DNA from 2 places in the Exiguobacterium sp. OS-77 genome. Region 2 is predicted to be linked to the other one. Evidence: a T-box and tRNA genes for the amino acid it is inferred to sense, from the RefSeq annotation. Region 2 holds a T-box; the other holds one or more tRNA genes.

Region 1 (7,841 bases), 730 kb from region 2:
CTTTATCGATCGTCTTCGATGCCGTGACTTTTGCTGCTTTTGCTTCCTCGGCTTCAAGACGAGCGATTTCTTCTTGCTCCGCCTTCTTCTCCGTGTAGTACGAATAATCACCGAGGTATTCCGTCACGCCGGCTTCACTCATCTCGATGACGCGGGTCGCGATTCGGTCGATGAAGTAACGGTCGTGAGAGACGAATAACAGCGTTCCTTCGTAGTCGACGAGCGCATTTTCAAGGACCATCTTCGAATCCAGATCCAAGTGGTTCGTCGGCTCATCGAGGACGAGGACGTTCGTTTTCCGGAGTTTCAGTTTTGCAAGTGCGAGACGTCCGCGTTCGCCACCAGATAACTCATGGACGATCTTGAAGACATCGTCACCGCTAAACAAGAATTGCCCGAGGACAGACCGGACTTCTTGTTCACGCATCAGTGGCCATTCGTTCCAAATCTCATCGATGACGCGGTTCCGGTCATTGAGTTCTGCCTGCTCTTGATCGTAATATCCGATCGAGACGCCAGTTCCGAAACGGAAATCACCGAAGAGGGGGCGTAAGCGACCGACGAGGACTTTTAGAAGCGTCGACTTTCCGATTCCATTCGGTCCGACGAGTGCCAGCGATTCACCGCGTTGCAAGCGGAACGTGATGTCTTTTGAGACAGCTTCTTCGTAACCGATTGCCAGTTGATTGACTTGAAGAACGTCATTCCCGCTCTGTTTTTCAATCGGGAAGGACAGGACCGTGCTACGCTCATCCCCATCTGGTCGGTCGAGCCGATCGACCTTCTCGAGCCGCTTCCGGACACTTTGGGCACGTTTGGTCGTCGTCGCTCGGGCGATGTTCCGTTGAATGAAGTCCTGCATCTTCGTGATTTCTTCTTGTTGCTGTTCGAACTGTTTCATTTCTTGATCGTACAATGCCGCTTTTTGTTCCAAGTACTTCGTGTAGTTACCGGTGAACTTACGGCAGACATTGCGTGACAGCTCATAGACGACATTGACGACTTGGTCAAGGAAGTACCGGTCGTGCGAGACGATCAGAACGGCACCACGATAACCGCCGAGGTAACTTTCGAGCCAAGCAAGCGTATCGATATCGAGGTGGTTGGTCGGCTCATCGAGAATGAGGAGCTCTGGTGCTTGCAGGAGCATCTTCGCTAAGGCGAGACGTGTCCGTTGACCACCGGATAACGTTTGGATCCGACGCGAATAATCGTCCGGATAAAAGCGCATGCCGTGCAGGACGGAGCGGATATTCGCTTCGAACTGATAACCACCCGCTTCTGAGAAGTCGTATTGCGCTTGATCGTACGTCTTTAGGAGACGATCGTACGCGACCGGATCGTTCAAGATATGCTCCATGCCCATTTCGATTTCCATCCGGCGTAGTGTTCGTTCTTGTTCCTGCAAATGTTCAAAGACGGTCAGCATCTCGTTCCAGATCGTCTCGTTCGATTCAAGACCACTGTCCTGCGCGAGATAACCGATTTTGACATCTTTACCTTTCATGATGTCACCCGAGTCATGACTGAGTTCGCCAGCAATGATTTTGAGCAAGGTCGATTTACCGGCACCATTTCGTCCGACGAGCGCAATCCGGTCGTGCTCTTGTACTTCCAATTTGATATTTTCTAAAATCGGCTCAACGCCGAATGATTTCGAGAGTTGGTTGACTTGTAAGAGTATCATTTCCATCCATCCTTCCACCCTTTAGTCTATCACGAACAAAAGCGCGAGGTCCTGCGGAATATATTATTTGTGACTCTATGTGAAGTGGTTTACAATCAAGGAGAGTAGAAAGCTTTTTGCAAAGATTTGGGTGCCACGATGGATGTGGCCGAAGGGGGAACTGCAGGATGAATGGACCAGACACAAAAATTCCACAAGCGACAGCAAAACGGTTGCCGCTATATTATCGCTTCATCCAAAGTTTATACAATTCAGGCAAGCTCCGCGTCTCTTCTGCTGAGTTAAGCGAGGCGGTGAAGGTTGATTCAGCAACGATTCGTCGCGATTTTTCCTACTTTGGGGCATTAGGGAAGAAGGGGTATGGATATAACGTTCAACATCTCTTAACGTTTTTCCGCAAAACCTTGAATCAAGATGAGGTGACGAATGTTGCCTTAATCGGGGTCGGTCATCTCGGAACAGCGTTTGCAAATTATAACTTTTTAAAGAATAATAGTACTCGGATAGTCGTTGCGTTTGATGCGGACGAAGAGAAGGTCGGAACAACGACGCATGACGTTCCAATCTATCATGTTTCGGACATGAAAGAACAAATCGAAGCGAATCAGGTCGATGTTGCCATCTTGACGGTTCCATCCCAGTTCGCGCAGTCAGTAGCGGATGAGTTAGTCGAGTATGGTGTGACTGGCATCCTGAACTTTACGCCCGCGCGGTTGAACGTGCCAGCGAGCGTCCGGGTCCATCACATCGATTTATCGATCGAGTTGCAGTCGTTAGTTTATTTCATGAAGCATTATTCGCAATCAGCTGAAGGAGTGAAATCATAATGGAAAACCTTATCCCGTCAACTATAGCATTCATCGGACCAGGTAGCTTAGCACTAATCGGTGTCGTCGCATTAATCATCTTCGGACCGAAGAAGTTACCTGAACTTGGTCGTGCTGCGGGTCAGACATTGAAAGAGTTCAAGAGCGCAACGAACGGTATCATGGACGACGATAAAAAGGATGAACCGAAAGAGAAGTGATTGAATCATGGCGATTGATCAAGAACAAAGCGTGACGTCGCATCTGGACGAACTGCGTAAACGGATCGTCTGGTCGCTTATCATCGTCGTCGTCCTGTTCGCTGTTGCATTTCCGCTCGTCCGACCGCTCGTTCGCTTCTTGCAAGCGGACTTAAAAGAGCTCGGTATCGGTTTGAATGCCTTCAACGTCGCAGATCCTTTAATGTTGTATTTGAATCTTGCGTTCATCATCGCAATCGTGCTGGCATCGCCGTTCTGGATGTATCAACTCTGGGCATTCGTCCGCCCTGGTCTGTATGATAAGGAGCAAAAAGCGACATTGACGTATATTCCGGTCATCTTCTTTCTATTTTTGGCTGGTGTAGCCTTCTCATACTTTTGGTTGTTACCTTTCTTATTAAAAGTTTCGACTGAACTAGGGAAGGAACTCGGAATCGAACAAGTCATCGGAGTTGAGAACTACTTCAGTTTCTTAATCCGATTAACGATTCCGTTCGGTCTTCTTTTCCAATTGCCGGTCGTGACGATGTTTCTGACACGTCTTGGTCTCGTGACGCCAATTTTCATGCGAAAGAATCGGAAATATGCGTACTTTGCGCTGTTCGTCGTTGCGGCATTGATCGCACCGCCGGACGTGACGTCACACTTGATGATCTCGGTCCCATTGTTCGTTCTCTATGAAATCAGCATCTTGATTTCTGCGCGGACGTACAAAAAGGTCTTGATCCTCGAGCAACAGGCAGAGCTTGAACGACAGGCGGATTTGATGCGTGAATTGAATAAATGAATCGTGAATTCCTTCCGATAATTTTGGAAGGGATTCTTTTTTATGAAAGCGTTATTTTTATATTGATAAAGCAGTTAGCGATGCGTATACTAAAGTTAATTCATGGGGGCTTAGCTCAGCTGGGAGAGCGTTTGGCTGGCAGCCAAAAGGTCGTCGGTTCGATCCCGATAGTCTCCACCATATTCGTACACTTCAAACTCTTGAGCATTCAAGAGTTTTTTGTTGTTTTCAAAATATGGAAATGCAATATAAAGTGTCAATAAAAACAAATAATTATATAAAACAGACAGAACTGAATTGTTTATTTCCATCTATTTCATTAAACTAAATATACAGAATTTTCGTTTAACTGTTTTGTTGGTAACATCATTATAGTTTTTTAGAAAAGGGGAAAAGAAGTATGAAGAAGGAAATCGCACTCTTGGCAGCTGTCTTGATGACATCTTCCAACTTGGTCAGTGCTCAAGGAGCACTGTCCTCGCAAGATAAGGCAAGCGGTCAAAAGCCGCACGCCCTCTCACTTAAGAAAACAGGACAGGAGAAGGTGTATAAGCAGTCTGACAAGGTCCGTGTCGTCATCGAGATGGAGCAGAAGCCGGCGATTCAAATTGCGCAGGCACAAAACAAGCGGTATAGCACATTGAGCAATGCCGAAAAAGAGTCGATTAAGGATCGCCTCGTAAGTGTCCAAAAATCAGTCAAGTCAGCGATCGCTAAAAAATCGATTCCCGTTACATATAAGGAAAGCTTCACGACCGTCATTAACGGATTCAGTGGTGAAGTCAAGTTCGGCGACATCGAAGACATCAAACAACTCGACGGAGTCAAGAGCGTACATATCGCCCATGAATACGCGCGACCGAAAGCCGATAAAGGTGCAAAACCAGATATGTTATATAGCAAAGATATGGTTAATGCAAAAGAAACATGGCAGGACTACGGCTTCAAAGGGGAAGGGACAATTGTAGCGGTTATCGATACGGGGATTGATCCGTCGCATAAAGATATGGTGTTGAGCCCAGAGACGAAGATTGATTTGACTTCTTCAAAGGTTGAAAGCGCCAAAGAATCAAAAGGACTAAAAGGGAAGTATTTCACGGAAAAAGTCCCATACGGCTATAACTACGCTGATCACGATAGCGAAATCCGTGATTTAGGTGCAGGTGCATCGATGCACGGAATGCACGTAGCGGGTACGGTCGGTGCTAATGGAGACGAAGCGAACGGTGGTATCAAAGGGGTCGCACCGGAAACACAACTCCTCGCGATGAAAGTATTCGGAAATGATCCAGGCATGCCATCGACATTCAGTGATATCTACATCAAAGCGATTGATGATGCGATCGCCCTCGGAGCGGATGTCATCAACATGAGTCTCGGTTCGACAGCATCATTCGTCAACGCAGATGATCCAGAGCAACGGGCAATCGTCAACGCGATGAACAACGGGATCTTATGTGCGATCTCTGCTGGAAACTCGGCATTCACAGGACATGGTGCAGGCAATCCGTATACAGCGAATCCTGACATCGGTGTTGTAGGATCTCCAGGGTTGATCAGCCAAGCGCTACAAGTCGCATCGCTAGAGAATACGAAATTAACGCTTGAAGGTATGGCACTGACGATTGACGGACAAGATGCTGGGTATTTGGCGTACCAAAAACAGGACTCGCCGAATCCGATTAAGGTATTCAACAAGGAGAAGCAAGACGTCATTTATGTCGGCGATGGTCAAGCATCGAACTATCAAGGAAAAGATGTCAAAGGAAAAGTTGTTTTTGTTGTGCGTAACGGCAGTTTCAATTACGGTATGATTCAAGCAGAAGCTGAGAAACAAGGAGCAGCCGGTGTCATCGTTCGTGGACGAGTCGATCATGGGGATTATGTCAGCATGGCACTTAACAATCCGACGATTCCGATGGTGACGCTCAGCATCGCGGATGGGAATGATCTTGAAGAAAAAGCGAAAGCAGGAAAAGCAATTGCTGTCACGTTCGATGGAAAAGCGGTCTCAGCAGATAACCCAGTAGCGGGCGAGATGTCTGATTTCACGTCATGGGGTGTCACACCAAATCTTGATTTCAAACCTGAAATCACGGCACCGGGTGGAAAAATCTACTCGACGCTCAATGATAACGAATATGGCGTCATGAGTGGAACATCGATGGCAGCACCACACGTCGCCGGAGGAACGGCACTCGTCATGCAACGAATCGCGAAGGATTTCAAAGTCGATGGTGCGACACGCGTTAAACTCGCGAAGAATATTCTCATGAATACGTCACGTCCACAGCTTGATAAAGGGCAGTATAATGCTGAAGCGAAAACTGGTAGCTTCTATTCACCACGTCGTGAAGGTGCTGGTTTAATGGATCTACGTGCTGCGATGAAAACACCAGTCGTCGTTACGGAAACGAAATCGGGTGAAGGAAAGGCTGCACTCAAAGAGGTCGGCGAGAAATTCACATTCACGCTCGATTTGAAAAACTATAGTAGCGAAAAAGTGACGTATCAATTAGCCGGAACGGTACAATCGGATCTCGGTGCAGAAGGAACGAACTTCCTGGAAGCCAACAATATTTATAAGAAAAACTCAGTGGATGCGGTCGATCCGAATAAAGGAACGTTCCCAATCTCATTCGCGATCGGTTCGAAAAAAGCAAGTTCTGTCTCCATCAATCCTAAGAGCTCAACGAAAGTAAGTGTATCGGTCGATTTGAAAGATACAGTCGATTGGGCAAACGGTCTTCCACTTGAGCAAGTCTTTGAAAATGGCTACTTCGTTGAAGGTTTCGTTCGTTTAATCGATACGAAGAGTAAAAATCCGGAATTGACAGTGCCGTACGTCGGATTCAAAGGAAAGTGGGATCAGGCACCGATCGTCGATGCACCGCGTTATGACGAAGAGAAGACATTCTACGGATTAACTGGATTAGCGACAGAAGTAAAAGATGATTTCGAGTTCCTCGGCACGAACACGGCGGGAAAAGTCGTTGAAAACAAGGTTGCGTTCTCACCTAACAACGATGGTAGCGTTGACGAGGCGTTCCCAGTCCTCTCGTTCCTTCGTAATGCACGAAAAGTCGAGTATTCGATTCTTGACCGGAATAAAGCAACACTCCGTAAATTAGATCTACAAACAGACGTTGTGAAGAACTATTATGATAGCGGTTCTGAAGATGGGTTCACACCCGTCACAAGTGCGGCTTGGGATGGAACAGTCAATGGAAAACCAGTCAAAGACGGTCTTTACTATTACCAAGTGAAATCAGTCATCGATTATCCGAATGCGAAGTGGCAGTCGAATCTCTTCCCTGTCTATATTGATACGAAAAAACCAGCAGCAACTGTTCAATGGGATACTGCAAAAGAAACACTTTCTTGGACAGCAGGCGATCAGGGAACAGGTGTAGCGTCGTATGACATTCTCGTTGATGGAACAAGTGTCCTCAAACAGCCGCTTGCGCCGACAGAAAAAGCATATGAATTAAAAGGTCTCTCGAAATCGGCGAAGATTGATTTCGTTGTTAAGGATTATGCAGGAAATACAGTGACGAAATCGGTGAACACGACAGGCATCGACAAGGCGGTACCAACCGTCCAAATCGATACACCGGTCGCACTCGGTCTGTCGACATCTAAAGTGGTTACTATCGCGGGTCATGTATCCGATGAGTCAGGGATTAAATCATTCAAAATTAACGGAAAAGCCGTCCAGCTTCGTTTTGATGCAGCAAAACAGCAGTACGTGTTCAGTCATGATGTGACCTATACGAAAGATGGCGTCAAATCGTTTAAAGTCGAAGCTTATGATGGAAAAGGAAATCGCTTAGTATTTAGTCGCCAGGTCATTCTAGATTCGACATTGCCGACTTTAAAAGTGACAGCACCAAAAACAGTATCAGCAAAAACAAAGACAGCATCTCTTAAAATCGTTCTTCAAGATAATTATGATGAGATTCGATTTGATATGAATGATAATGCGATATACCGTCATACCTTCAAGGAACCATACCAAATGAGAGCCTTCAAAAAGACAATCACGAAAAAAGTGACGCTCAAGAAGGGGAAAAACACGTACAACTTGAAACTGAAGGATCTTGGTGGACACGTTGTTACAAAAACAGTCGTCATCACGAAAAAATAAGTAACTACAGATAAAGTCAGGCGGAAATCCGTCTGGCTTTTCTTGCGTGCCGAAGCGCCTTGAAGGGTTTATGAGACGAGAAGAGGGGGAATTTTAAGAACAGAAACAAGTCAGAGGGGGAACAACCATGAATCCGTTCACGACCTTAATCGCCTTCATCGTAGGGTGTCTCGTCTTATATCTCGGTATCCGT
Region 2 (7,841 bases):
CTGGGAAGAGGTACCCTTCAAGTGCATACAGGACACCATCTTTTTTCACTTCATCCGTCAACATCGGATATTTTTCAATCATGCTGTCGATGAATGTCGCATCCGTCAATTCTTTACGGACCGTCTCTTCCTTGAAGTTCGTTGCTTTCGCGATCAAAGCGATTTGACGATCCATCGTGATGCCTTCAGGTAACGTGATTTTCACATCCGCTGCCTTCATGACCGTTCCCGTCTTTAATTCATTGATGATTTCATCCGGGGACATGGCTTGTGACAGTGTATACGTACCCGCCTGGAATGACGATTCATTCTTATAACGGACGTAATAACGGAAAATCGTCTCGTTCGCAATCAAGCCTTTTTCCTTTAGTAAGGAAGCAATCGTACTCGTCCCTGCTCCTAAAGGAACTTCGACTTTGACAGATTTCGTCGCTGCTTCATCGACTGGTTCAAGCGCATTTTTCAAAAAGACATAGACGACCGCACTGGCAACTAGAAAAATCGTCAACAATACAGAAAGGATGATTAGCGTAATCCGCCGTGATGTCCGGCGTCGCCTTTTTTCGATTTCGGCATTTTGCTTCCATTCGTTCTCCATCGGTTCCTCCTTCTTCTCTTAAAACAAGGTGACATCGTAAGAGAAAGTCTCTTACGACGTCACCTGTCATGAGTCGGGTTAGTCTAACTGATCTTCGAGCGTGTTAAAGACTTCTTCGATTTCATCCCAAGTCGCTGTATCATCTTCATCGATCGGTACGAGGTTGAAGTCATTGTCTCCATCACCGTATTCGTCAAGTTCGTAAACGAAGATATCGACTTCTTCTGCTTCGTCGTAGTCTGCTCCGATTGGCTCAAGGAAGATGTATGTCTTACTCGAACGTGGGCTTTCGTAACGCAGACGTTCTACGAATTCGAAATCATTTCCTTCGCCGTCCGGAATTACGTAACGTGTTGGTTCATTCTGTTGCATCAGTGATCCGCTCCTTTAACGCAAGCTCGAGTTCATCCCAAGTTTGCTCATCATTTTCATCGATCAGGCTCAATTCGAAATCATCTTCGCCTTCTCCATATTCATCGATCTCACAGATGATCAGATCATCTGCTCCTTCGTCAGGGTTACCGATCATTTCAAGAAACAGATAGGTTTTTCCTGTACGTTCACTCGAGTAACGGTACCATTCTTCGAAAAGATGTTCGCCGCCCTCTTCATCTGGAAAGAGATACTGACGTTTTTCTTCAGCCATCGGTTTCTCCCCCTTCATCGGTTCGTCCGATCCAAGTACGATTGCAGGATCATGACGGCAGCCATCTTATCGATGACTTGTTTACGCTTTTTACGGCTGACATCGGCATCGATCAGCATCCGTTCTGCTTGCATCGTCGTCAACCGTTCATCCATGAAGACGACTTCAAGCCCGGTATGCTGTTCGATTTCCTTCGCAAAAGCTTCACTTGCTTCTGCGCGGGGACCGATGGAACCGTTCATGTTTTTCGGAAGACCAATGACTAGGATTTCGACATTGTATGTCTTCATGATGACATCGAGCCGTTTGAAGGCTTCTGGGTAATCCGGTTCCGTCCACTTGACCGTCTCGACGCCTTGCGCCGTCCAGCCCATCAAGTCACTGACCGCTACCCCGATCGTCTTCGAACCGACATCTAGTCCCATTGCACGTTTCATTTTGAATTTCCACTCTCCGCCAAATAAGATTTCACGAGTTCTTCGAGCAATTCGTCGCGTTCAATCTTACGAATTAAATTACGTGCGTCATTATGACGAGGAATGTAAGCAGGATCTCCTGAAAGGAGATAGCCGACGATTTGGTTGATCGGATGATATCCTTTTTCTTCTAAAGCATGATAGACCGTCAACAACACATCACGTGTCGCTGCTTTGTTATCGTCTTCCGGAAAGTTGAATTTCATCGTTTGATCCATCTGACTCACGTTCATCACCTCTTTCATATACACTACGTTTCTATTATGCCAGTGATTGCACGTATTGTGAAGCGTACGCGAGTGCTTCTTCTAATTTCGACGCATCTTTTCCACCAGCTTGAGCCATGTCAGGGCGACCGCCACCGCCACCACCGCAGCGTGTTGCGACTTCCTTGATCAATTTACCAGCATGATATCCTTGGTCGATTAAATCTTTTGAGACGCTTGCGACGAGATTGACTTTCTCGCCTTGCGCACTTCCGAGAACGATGATTGCCGATCCGAGCGAGCTCTTCAACTCGTCCATCATACCGCGAAGAGCATCCATATCTGAGACATCGACGCGTTTCGCAAGCACACGCACACCGTTGATTTCCTCAACATCGTCCTTCAATGAAGCAGCTTCGATGTTCGCGAGTTTCGCTTGCAACGATTCATTCGCCCGTTCCGTCTCACGGAGCTGTTGTTGCAGTGCTTCGATGCGAACAGGAACTTCTGTCGTCTTCGTCTTCAAGACAGCTGCTGCTTGTTCGAGTGTTTCCAAGTGTTGATTCATGACACGATATGCGCCTGCACCCGTTACCGCTTCGATTCGGCGTGTACCTGCACCGATACCAGACTCTGAAACGATCTTGAACAAGCCGATTTCTGCTGTGTTCCCGACGTGGATACCGCCACACAACTCAATCGAGTATGTGCCTGCTGAGACGACACGGACCATTTCACCGTATTTTTCACCGAACAATGCCATTGCGCCTTTTGCTTTTGCATCAGCGATGTTCATCTCTTCGATATCAACCGGTAGTGATGCCCAGATTGCTTGGTTGACGTCTTGTTCAATCTTCGTCAACTCTTCTTGTGTCACTGCACCGAAGTGTGAGAAGTCGAAACGAAGACGATCTGGAGAAACGAGTGATCCTGCTTGGTTGACGTGTGTTCCGAGCGTATCTTTCAATGCTTTATGAAGCAAGTGTGTTGCCGTATGGTTTTTCGTGACGGCTTTACGCTCTGCTGCTTCGACGTTTGCAACGACGTCTGCAGCTTCCGTTGCGATCCCTGTACGAACGATGACCGTATGCAAGTTTTGACCGTTTGGTGCTTTTTGAACATCTTTGACATCAAGAACAAAGTCTTTGCCTTCGATTGTTCCTGTATCCGCGACTTCACCACCACTTTCAGCGTAGAACGGCGTGATGTCGAGAATGACTTGTGCTTCTTCACCAGCAGCGACTTCTGTGACTCGTTCTCCATCATGCAACAATGCGATGATTTTCGCATCCGCCTTAAGGTCGGTATAGCCGACGAACGTACTCTTATCTTTTAGCGTCGAGAGGACTTCCGATTGCTGTTGCATCGAACCACTCTCTTCACGCGCTGCACGTGCACGCTGACGTTGTGCATCCATCGCTAGTTTGAAGCCTTCTTCATCAACAGACATCTGATGATCTTCCGCATACTCGACTGTCAATTCGAGTGGGAAACCATACGTGTCATACAGACGGAACGCATCTTCGCCACTGATAACATGCTCACCGTTCGCCTTAGACGTCTGAGCGACTGTGTTCAAGATTGCAAGACCGTCATGCAGTGTCTCATGGAAACGTTCTTCTTCGTTTTTGATGACACGTTTGATGAAGTCTGCTTTTTCTGGCACTTGTGGGTAGAAGTCGACCATGACATTCCCGACCGTATCGACGAGTTCATACATGAACGGACGCTCGATTCCAAGCATCTTCGCATAACGCACCGCACGGCGCAGTAAACGACGAAGGACATATCCGCGTCCTTCATTCGAAGGAAGCGCACCATCACCGATCGCGAATGATACGGTACGGATGTGGTCTGCGATGACCTTGAATGCTACATCGAGTTTCGAATCATCACGGTAGATTTTACCGCTGATCTCTTCTGTTTTGTGAATGATCGGCATGAACAGATCCGTATCGAAGTTCGTCGGCACGTCCTGCATGACACATGCCATCCGCTCAAGTCCCATTCCTGTATCGATGTTTTTACGCGGAAGTTCCGTGTAGTTGCCGTGTCCATCGTGGTTATACTGACTGAAGACGATATTCCAGATCTCGAGATAGCGTTCGTTTTCGCCACCTGGGTAGAGTTCTGAATCGTTCGGATCGTCTCCAAAAGCAGGTCCACGGTCGAAGAAGATTTCCGTGTTCGGACCAGATGGACCTTCACCGATTTCCCAGAAGTTATCTTCAAGTGGAATGATCCGCTCAGCCGGTACGCCGAGTTCAAGCCAGATTTGACGCGCTGCGTCATCTTCCGGATGAATCGTGACCGAGAGACGTTCCGGGTCAAGACCGTACCAGTCATCACTCGTCAAGAGTTCCCAGCCCCATTTGATTGCATCTTCACGGAAGTAATCACCGACAGAGAAGTTTCCGAGCATCTCGAAGAACGTATGGTGACGTGCTGTTTTCCCGACGTTTTCGATATCGTTCGTCCGGATTGATTTTTGTGCGTTGACGATACGTGGATTATCAGGAATGACACGACCATCGAAATACTTCTTGAGTGTCGCAACCCCTGAGTTGATCCACAAGAGCGATGGATCCTCGACCGGTACGAGTGAAGCACTCGGTTCGATCGCATGCCCTTTGCTTTGGAAGAAATCAAGATACATCTGACGGATTTGCGCACCCGTTAATGGTTTTAGAGCTTTCATGAACAGTTACCCCCATTGGTTTTATTTGGACGCAAAAAAGCGATGCCTTCATCCCTGAAAAGGGACGAAAGCATCGCTTCCGTGGTACCACCCTCGTTCGTAAGCAATCCATTGCTTACCTCGAACATCTGATAACGGGGATGACCCGCAGGTGTTTACACCCGACTCCGGAAGGAGCTTCAAAGGGACTCGAGAAAGTGATTGCAGCAGACTCACTTCTCTCTGGACTCGAGTTTTCCTTTTACTTATCTTCCATCAACGTGTTACGTCCATTCATCTATCGTGATTATTACCTATCGCACAGCATCCGTCAAGTCTTTGTCACGCCACCGAGTCGTTCAATCAATCGTGTTCGGCGCCGAGGCTCCTCTTCTTGCGACGCTTTATGAAACGCTCGTGGATCGCCGAACAATAATAAACTCGACTTCGCACGGGTAACCGCCGTATAAATCAAGTTTCGGGAATGCTTGAATGCCCCCGTGAAATAGACCGGCATCAAGACGATCGGAAACTCGGACCCTTGTGCCTTGTGGATCGTAATCGCGTAGGCATGCGTGAATTGATCCCAGTCACTCCGGTTGTACTCGACTTCCGTCTGGTCGAAGCGGGCGATGATCTTATCCACCTTGTCGACGTTCTCTTTGGCGAAGAAGATATTGACGATTTCGCCGATATCTCCGTTATAGACGTTCTCTTCCGCATTATTGACGAGCTGAAGAATCTTATCCCCGGTCCGGTAAATCCGAGTGCCTTGTTTGACTTCGCGTTTTTTCGGTTCCTCCGGATTGTAGACGCGTTGCAAGGCGACATTCAGTTCGTCGATTCCGACCTGACCACGGTAAGTCGGTGCCAGAACCTGAACATCGAATTTCGAATACCCTTTTGCAAGTGCTTTTTCCGCGAAGGTTGAGATGCCACGTAACGTCTCTTGCGGAGACGCGGTGTAAAAGCGACGATCCGCAAGTGGTGATAACAAATCAGCTGACGTCGTCCGGTTCTTCAAATCGTGCGCGAGTCGTAAAATCGAAGAATCTTCCGCTTGGCGATGGACGACGTTCAAACGAACGACGGGAATCCCTTCCGTATCCATCAAATCTGCCAGCACCTGCCCTGGACCGACGGATGGTAACTGATCGCGGTCACCGACGAACAAGATTTTCATGCCGTTCGGCACAGCACGGAGCAGACTCGATAACAAGTAGATATCAATCATCGACGACTCATCGATGATCAGTACTTTCCCCGTGATCGGCTGATCTTCATTTAATTGGAAATTCGTTCCGTCATACTTCAACAGACGATGAATCGTCATCGCTGGGACGTCCGTCGCTTCCGACAAACGTTTAGCGGCGCGTCCGGTCGGTGCAACAAGGACGTACGGATAGACATCCCCCGTCTTGACGCGACTTTTCTCAAGCGGCCAATCATGAATTTCTTGCAGGGCATGTAAAATTCCCTTGATGACGGTCGTCTTACCGGTACCGGGTCCACCGGTCAGAACCATTAACGGTGCTTTGACCGCTAACTCGATCGCTTCCCGCTGTTGCGCCGCATATTCCATGCCAAACTGTTCTTCGAGGTGCCCGATTGCTTCAAGGATCGTCGCGACATCGACTTCCTGTTCGGCACCGTTCGCCATGACGCGTGCGAGTTCCTTCGCCGCCCGAACTTCCGCATAAAAGATCGTCGGTAAATACAGACAGCCTTCTTCGAGCTTGACCTTATCTTCAGCGAGCAACAGTTCAATCGCTTGTTCTAGCCGTTCCCCTGGGTCTTCACCAAGCAACCGGGGCGCCCGTTGCAATAGCGAGTCGACTGTCGCAAAGGCATGTCCCTCTCCTGCTTCTTGTTCTAATATGTGCATGATCGAAGCAGCGACGCGCTCCGGGTGTAATCCGACGAGTCCAAGATGTGATGCGATATGATCGGCTGTCTTAAAACCAATCCCATTCACTTCATACATCAAGGAATATGGATTCTCTCGTATTCGCGCCATGGCGTCCCCTTCGTAAGCAGCATAAATCTTTGCCGCTAGCTTCGGCGTAACATCAAATGGTGCTAAGAACAGCATCAACTGATCGACACCGTATAAGGTGGCGAGTCGACTCAAGATGATGTCAGCTTGTTTTTGTTTTAACCCAGGCACCTGATTCAGTACCCGTTCATCTTTCAAAATGAGATCCACTGCCTCTTCTCCGAGAGCATCGACGATATTTTTCGCTGTCTTCGGACCAATGCCGGTGAACGAACCATTCGTCAAGAAGCGGATCGTCGCATGTTTTGTCATCGGAACCGATCGCCGAATCAGTTCCGCCTTCAGTTGTTTTCCGAAGCGAGGATGATCAACGAGACGACCGAATGCTTGATACGTTCCTCCGAGTTCGATCCCAACCCCAGTACCCGTGATGACGAGTTCGGGTTCTTTCAGTTCAAAGTTCTTTTCTTTGACGGCGACCAATACAATGGAGTGTGCTTCTTCTTCAGAAGAAAAGAGCACACGTTTGACGCGCCCGACGACTTGATGGGGGTGCTCCATCACTCCACCTTCTTTCTCTCTTTTTCATTCGCTGCTTTCATCATAGCATTCGTTTACCGGATTTTAAATCAGGGAAAGATACCCTGAAACATTTCGTTAAGAGGAGGAGTTTAAGGATGGCACGTTTACCGATTGCAGGATTGTGTGAATTAGTACTTGAAGTCGAGGATATGGACCGTGCGGTTGGCTTTTGGAATGGGACACTAGGCATTCCAGTCGTTGAGCAATGGGCTCCTGAGGATGCGGAACCAAGTAAAGAACAATCTAAACAAGACGGGGTTTGGGCAACGTGGCTTTACATCGGCGGTAACACTCGACTCGGTTTGTGGCTGAAACGGGACTTTACGATGGAAGAACGGACCGTCAAACACTTACCAGTGTCCGAATGGGACACGTTGTACGATGAAGGTGGTGTCCATGTCCACTGTGCTTTCTACGTTGAGAAGAACGAGTTCCAGCAAGCCTTGAATCAATTGCGGGAAGCATCGATCACCGTGAAGCTCAGAGAATGGGACGAACAGGAGACATCGAATCAAAAAGAGCATTCTGCTTATTTCAAGGACACGGAAAATAACGTCATCGAACTGTATACGAAAAACATGGATGACGCCTATGAAGACTTTTCCGGTCCACCACTTCGTGTCATCCGTGAAGTTGGGAATTAAATAGCATAAAAAAAGA

What was found. The T-box of region 2 lies ahead of alaS (alanine--tRNA ligase). A T-box ahead of a tRNA ligase gene usually reads a tRNA of that ligase, here a tRNA-Ala.
Region 1: it encodes a tRNA-Ala, which carries the amino acid that the T-box ahead of alaS (alanine--tRNA ligase) is inferred to sense. The anticodon was not compared.

Annotation. Positions count from the first base shown of each region.
Region 1 is NZ_DF239008.1:293,216-301,056, forward strand. It holds gene EXG77_RS01495 (ABC-F family ATP-binding cassette domain-containing protein) at 1-1,687, opposite strand, end outside; gene EXG77_RS01500 (redox-sensing transcriptional repressor Rex) at 1,855-2,514, shown strand; gene EXG77_RS01505 (twin-arginine translocase TatA/TatE family subunit) at 2,514-2,714, shown strand; gene tatC (twin-arginine translocase subunit TatC) at 2,722-3,501, shown strand; tRNA gene EXG77_RS01515 (tRNA-Ala) at 3,606-3,681, shown strand; gene EXG77_RS01520 (S8 family serine peptidase) at 3,902-7,648, shown strand; gene EXG77_RS16390 (hypothetical protein) at 7,776-7,841, shown strand, end outside.
Region 2 is NZ_DF239008.1:1,022,347-1,030,187, reverse strand. It holds gene mltG (endolytic transglycosylase MltG) at 1-598, opposite strand, end outside; gene EXG77_RS04960 (DUF1292 domain-containing protein) at 677-970, opposite strand; gene EXG77_RS04955 (DUF1292 domain-containing protein) at 957-1,244, opposite strand; gene ruvX (Holliday junction resolvase RuvX) at 1,259-1,681, opposite strand; gene EXG77_RS04945 (IreB family regulatory phosphoprotein) at 1,678-1,947, opposite strand; gene alaS (alanine--tRNA ligase) at 1,982-4,624, opposite strand; T-box leader at 4,682-4,892, opposite strand; gene EXG77_RS04935 (ATP-dependent RecD-like DNA helicase) at 4,935-7,160, opposite strand; gene EXG77_RS04930 (VOC family protein) at 7,277-7,825, shown strand.